2 regions of the Rhizobium sp. SRI_017 genome follow, and region 2 is predicted to be linked to the other one. Evidence: riboswitches for the same ligand, from Rfam matches in the RefSeq annotation. Region 2 holds a riboswitch; the other holds the start of a gene.
The links. A riboswitch is a leader RNA that binds a small molecule or an ion and turns the genes downstream of it on or off. The one in region 2 is predicted to bind FMN.

Region 1 (3,205 bases), on a different contig from region 2:
TACGCCTCGTTCGCCCATCGACTCTATCCGCCATGGCATCGTTCTCGTGCCGGAGGATCGAAAACTTCAGGGCGTGGTGCTCGATCACTCGATTGCCGAGAATATCGCCTATGCCAACCTCGGCGATATTGCGCCGAAGGGCTGGATTTCCTCTAGCCGGCTTCATCAATTTGCTGATGACTATATCAAGAAATTCGGCGTGAAGGGTCGCGGCCGCCAAAAAGCTGGCGAACTTTCCGGTGGCAACCAGCAGAAGGTGGTGCTGGCCAAATGGCTTGCGCGCAAGCCGCAGGTCGTCGTTCTGGATGAGCCGACGCGTGGCATCGACGTCGGTGCCCGCTCGTCGATCTATGATCTCATCATGGATTTGGCGCGCCAAGGTGTCGCGGTAATCGTGGTCAGCTCGGATCTGGAAGAGGTCCTTGGGGTTTCAAGCCGCATCATGGTCATGTCGCATGGCAAGCAAGCAGGCATCCTGAATCGGGAAGATGCCAACGATGTCTCGATCATGGAACTAGCGACCAGCTAAAGCAGGAGAATTTCATCGTGTCCGACATCGCGCTCAACGCACCCAAACTATTCGAACTTTCCGGGAATGTCGCACTTGTGACGGGTGCTGGCAGTGGCATCGGTCAAAGGATCGCCATGGGGCTGGCGCAGTGCGGGGCAGACGTTGCGCTCCTCGACCGCCGCACGGATGACGGATTGGCGCGGACGGCCGAGTTCATCAGTAGGACGGGGCGTCGCAGCATTCAGATCGCCGCCGATGTGACCAGTGGTGGCGCCTTGAATGAGGCGGTTGCCCGCACCGAGGCGGAGCTTGGCCCGCTCACGCTAGCCCTCAACGCCGCCGGCATCGCCAATGCCAATCCGGCCGAGGACATGGAGGAAAGTCAGTTTCAGACCATGATCGACATCAATTTGAAGGGTGTCTTTCTTTCTTGCCAGGCAGAAGCCCGCGCGATGTTGAAGAACGGTCGCGGATCGATCGTCAACATTGCTTCGATGTCGGGAGTGATCGTCAATCGGGGTCTCAATCAGTGCCACTACAACGCCTCGAAGGCCGGCGTTATCCACATGTCGAAGTCGATGGCAATGGAATGGGTCGGCCGCGGGATTCGCGTGAACACCATTAGTCCGGGCTACACGGCGACACCCATGAACACCCGCCCGGAAATGGTGCATCAGACAAAGCTGTTCGAGGAGCAGACCCCGATGCAGCGCATGGCCACGGTGGACGAGATGGTCGGTCCCGCTGTTTTTCTGCTTTCGGGGGCAGCAAGCTTTGTCACCGGCGTGGACCTCCTGGTCGATGGCGGTTTCTGCTGCTGGTAAAATATCATGAGATCTCTTGCATTCTTTTGCAGGAACTCTTTATTTAGATGTGTTCTCAGGGCGGGGTGAAAGTCCCCACCGGCGGTATCTGGAGAAATCCAGGAGCCCGCGAGCGCTTCCACTCAAGTGGAGGGTCAGCAGACCCGGTGCGATGCCGGGGCCGACGGTCATAGTCCGGATGAAAGAGGACAACGTCTGCATAACCGCTCCTTACCGGAGCGGCGCGGGCTTGTTCGCCCAAGGGATGAATAGCGGCTGTGAAGTCGCGGTTTTACGCCGATATCGGCAACCCTTGAAAGGCTATGGAATGAAAATCTCGAAAATTGAAGACGCAATCGCGGTGCTTGCCCGGGGTGGCATGATTGTGGCCGTGGATGATGAAGACCGGGAGAACGAAGGCGATATCATTGTCGCCTCGGATTCGGTGACGTCGGAAACGATCGCCTTCATGATGAAACACGCGCGCGGCCTGATATGCGTTGCGATGGAAGGAGAGCGCCTCGACGCGCTCGACATCCCGCTGATGGTTCCCCGTAACACCGAGTTTCACAAAACGGCATTCACCGTGTCCGTCGATTATCTTTCGGGAACGACGACCGGCATCTCGGCTGATGATCGGGCTGCGACGGTGCGAGCCTTGGTGGATTCAGGCTCGCGGCCAGAGGATTTTGCCAGACCGGGGCACATCTTTCCGCTGCGGGCACATCCAGCGGGTGTGCGCGGCCGGCCAGGCCATACCGAAGCAGCGGTGGATCTCGCGCGCCTCGCCGGCAAGTCTGCTTCAGGGGTGATTTGCGAGGTTGCCAACGACGATGGAACGATGGCGCGCCTTCCTGAACTGCTGGTGTTCGCTGACATACACCAGCTTCCGCTGATCACCATCAAGGACCTGATTGCCTTTGTCGAGGCGCAGGCAGCGGTCGGCGCAGCGCAGGCTGCTTGACCAATTCACTTTCGTTTTGGCAGAGATGCGCGCGTGAGCCTGCGTATCTCTGCGATCCGGGAGATCTCAACCAGACCGTCGAGCGAAAGACCGTAACGCTGAAGGTCACGTGTTCCGACTTTCAGACGATTACCCGCAGCCTTCTCTGCACTGATCGCACCCCGATCGATCAAGCGAACGAGACATTGCCGAGATACGCCCAAAATCTCTGCTGCATCCCGGGTCGGCACGCACACTCGGCAATTCCACCGACTCGCCATTGACGAGGACGACTTGTACGGACTCTGCCTGCGTGGTCGACCGGGAGACGAGCATATTCGCGAGGCGCGCAGCGGCGGTCCTCTCCATAGGGAGAACTGCGCCGCGCCTGCTCGATATCCCCGCCGGCCCCCTCGCCGCGATGTCGCGGACGAGTGACTCGGCCTTCTCTATCAGAGCGGTCATGTCCGCATCGGCGGTGGTCCGCAACGTTGCGAACTAAGGGCACACAACAAGCGTGTGCACATGAGGGATCCATGGCTACGCTTGGCAGGCCGGCTGGAAATGCTGGCTGAGATCGCAGTGATCGACCTCGCAATCCAGACAGACTTTAGAGCAGAAAGTGGCTCTCGCTAAGGTTAGCCGCGTTCGAAAGGTGAATAGCGAAATCGGCATCACCATCGCCGTCGACGTCGGCCGAGATGTCTACGATGCTTCCCGCCTTTTCGACGCGAAGCTCGCCGGCCTTGCCGGAGAAGTCGCTCTCGCCGATGAAGGTGAAGCTCTGGTTGCCTGCGCTGGTCGTGTCGGCGTCGATGCCTTTGAGATTGAGCCGGTCGCCCTTCCCGCCGCTGAAATCGGCAATCGTATCGAAGTCGCCCGGCCCGGAATCGGCGACGGATTTGAAAATGAACTGATCCTTGCCAGCACCGCCTGTAAGCGCATCCG
Region 2 (3,205 bases):
TATGTCCGCTCCCGCGCCATCGATTTCGGGATCGAACCGCCGCTCTTCGAGCGCCGCGACATCCACGTTCACGTGCCGGATGGTGCGACACCCAAGGACGGTCCGTCCGCCGGTGTCGGCATGGTCACGGCAATCGTGTCTGTGATGACCGGGATTCCCGTTCGTCATGACGTCGCGATGACCGGCGAAATCACGCTTCGCGGTCGCGTATCGCCGATTGGTGGCCTGAAGGAAAAGCTGCTCGCGGCGCTCCGTGGCGGCATCAAGAAGGTGTTGATCCCGCAGGATAATGCCAAGGATTTGGCTGAAATTCCTGACAATGTGAAGAACAACATGGAGATCATCCCGGTTTCGCGGATGAGCGAAGTGTTGGAGCATGCCCTCGTCAGGCAGCCTGTGCCGATCGAATGGAACGAATCCTTCGAGCCGACTGCGGCAAAGCCGGGTACCGTCGACGATGCAGGGCTTTCCATTGCTCACTGAGCGCGGAAATGTGGCCGGGGTGTAACAATCCGGCCCAAACGATCAAAAATGGTGATTGGCCGGTCCCTGGACCGGCCAATTCTTTATGGAAAATCGCTCAAACACACTGGATTTCTCGGGAAATTTCGTTATCAGGGTTGCGGTCGGGCAGGCTAAGTCATTAACTGCCCCAAGAACAAACCGAGTCGTTTCAAACCAGCTAGAAAGGGGTGGAAACATGAACAAGAGTGAACTCGTAGCCGCAGTTGCCGAAAAGGCAGGCCTCAGCAAGAGCGATGCGGCGACCGCCGTTGACGCTGTGTTCGACACCGTTCAGGACGAACTCAAGAAGGGCGGTGACGTTCGCCTCGTTGGTTTCGGCAACTTCTCCGTCAGCCGTCGCGAAGCCTCTGTCGGCCGCAACGTCTCGACGGGCGAAAAGGTCAACATCCCGGCCCGCAACGTGCCGAAGTTCACCGCAGGCAAGGGCCTGAAGGACTCCGTTAACGGCTGATCCTGGTACCAGTTTTCTGGTGGAAGGCCCGGGCTCTCGCGAATCCGGGCTTTTTCTTTGGCGTCAGATCAGGCGGCGAATTGCCGGAATTCCGGTTCGTCGATCAGCGCCATGCAGGCCTCGGCCGCTTCGCGGCCCTTCACGCGGAAATGCTCCGCGAAGAATGACTGGTGGTCGGCATGGCTGTGAAAATGGTGCGGTGTCAGAACGGCCGAGAGCACCGGCACATTGGTCTCGAGCCCGACCTGCATCAACCCGTTGATTACTGCCTGCGCCACGAATTCGTGCCGGTAGATGCCGCCATCGACGACGAGTGCCGCACCAATCACTGCATCATAACGGGCGCCGCGGGCGAGGCGCTTGGCGCGCAGCGGAATCTCAAAGGCGCCGGGCACTTCGAAGTAATCGATCCGCACGCGCTCGCCGGCAATGCTGACGATCTCCTCTGCAAACGCATTGCGGCAGCAATCGACAATATCCCGATGCCATCGCGCCTGCACGAAGGCTATGCGGCGGCCGGGAAGGGCAGGCGACGTCTGTTCAGTCTTGGTATTTTCTGGATTCATGGTGGTTGTCCTTTCTTGCCAACACATGAATCAGGGCAAGCGGACGCCTGTTATCACCCGTGTCGCCACGGGTGCCAAGGCACCGATCTCTTTCATCCGGACTATACCGTCGGCTTCGGCTTCTCACCGAATCTGCTGACCCTGCCGTTTGACGCAGCAGGCGCTCGCGGGCTCGCGAGTTGCCTCGCATACCGCCGGTGGGGAATCGCACCCCGCCCTGAGATCATCGTCTGCGAACTGTCGCAGACGATGAAGACGTAAACCACATTTTGCGGCGCGGCAAGCCGTCGAGGGCGTCGAACTTGATTGCAACGAAACCTCTCTCTATACCCTTGCAAGCGCGTCATAATTCCAGCGGGTGACACTTGAACCAGCAGGCCACGACCAATCCGGATGTCCATGTTCTCCAACAGCTGCTGGCCGTCGGCCGCCGGCGATGGTTCGCCGTTGTCGCCTTCGCGCTTCTGGGCGCGGTCCTGGGCTACGTCTATGCCATAAGCCAGGTTCCGAACTATGCCTCATCGGCCACGATCATGGTGCGGTCCGGTCCGGCGGTGGATCCGCTGCGGCAGGGCATCCAGACTTCGACGCCGGAAGAGGAAGGGCAGTTCCTCTCGCAGTTGGAACTGGTGCGCTCCTCCTCCGTCGCCCAGACAGTGGCCAATCAGCTCGGCCTGGCCGAGGACGCCGCCTTTGCGGCGAGAGGCACGTCGCGGCTCGAGCGGCTGGTCTCGCGGGTGATCGGGAAAAAGGACCGCAAGGCCGAGGCGCTCGCGGATGATCAGGTTGTGGCGCGGTTGCAGCGGGACGTCAGGGTTCTGCGTGTCGGCCGCACTTATGTGGCCGCCATTTCCTACTCGCATAACGATCCGGCCGTCGCGCAGAAGGTCGCGCAGGCTTTCGCCGACGCCTTCAAGCAGAAGATGGCACAGGAAAACGATGTCGCCAATTCCCGCCTCCGCGCTGCGCTGCAGAGCGAGATCGATCGCGCGACAAGCCCGGAAAAGGAGGCCCTGCAGGCGCGCTTGCGCGACATCATGGTCTCCCGCGCTCTGCCTGGCATGGATGTCATTGTCCTCAACAATGCGCGCCTGCCGGGCGCGCCCGTCGCACCGCGCACCTCCTTGCTGGTCGCTGTCGGCCTGATTCTCGGCGCTGTCATCGGCTGCGCCCTGGCCGGCTTCCGCGAATTGACCGACCGCGGCGTGCGCGATGGCGATGCGCTGGCGCGATACACCGGCACGAGGTTCCTGGGCTATCTGCCGCGGCGGTCCCCGCGCCTTGGTGCCAATACCACCATCGGCAACGGGCAGCCGCTGCCCGATGCTGCACGCCGGGTGGTGCTGGAGCCGCATTCCGTCTTCGGCGAGACCGTGCGCGCCATGGGCGTGGCGATCCTGTCCTCTGCTGAGGAAGGCAAGAGCCAGATCACCGGCCTGACATCCGTGCTGCCGGGAGAGGGCACGTCGGTGCTTTCAGTCAATCTTGCCACCCACCTTGCCAGCATCGGCCGAAGCGTGCTGCTCGTCGACGTGGATAGCCGCGAAGCCCGGCTCAGCAAGTGGCTCGCGAGCGGCGCCGAGCAGGGCATCGTCGATGCGCTGCTGCAGGACAAACCCATTGATGATTGCGTGCTATACGATTCCAAAACCAATCTATCGCT

Region 1: another riboswitch for FMN. It lies ahead of ribB (3,4-dihydroxy-2-butanone-4-phosphate synthase); the one in region 2 lies ahead of AC2YI2_RS11030 (6,7-dimethyl-8-ribityllumazine synthase).

The regions. Positions count from the first base shown of each region.
Region 1 is NZ_JBYCZP010000007.1:123,054-126,258, reverse strand. It holds gene AC2YI2_RS17080 (sugar ABC transporter ATP-binding protein) at 1-529, shown strand, start outside; gene AC2YI2_RS17075 (SDR family oxidoreductase) at 547-1,335, shown strand; FMN riboswitch at 1,383-1,529, shown strand; gene ribB (3,4-dihydroxy-2-butanone-4-phosphate synthase) at 1,643-2,278, shown strand; gene AC2YI2_RS17065 (helix-turn-helix domain-containing protein) at 2,284-2,538, opposite strand; gene AC2YI2_RS17060 (M10 family metallopeptidase C-terminal domain-containing protein) at 2,868-3,205, opposite strand, start outside.
Region 2 is NZ_JBYCZP010000004.1:169,155-172,359, forward strand. It holds gene lon (endopeptidase La) at 1-483, shown strand, start outside; gene AC2YI2_RS11025 (HU family DNA-binding protein) at 569-976, shown strand; gene AC2YI2_RS11030 (6,7-dimethyl-8-ribityllumazine synthase) at 1,045-1,542, opposite strand; FMN riboswitch at 1,623-1,771, opposite strand; gene AC2YI2_RS11035 (AAA family ATPase) at 1,908-3,205, shown strand, end outside.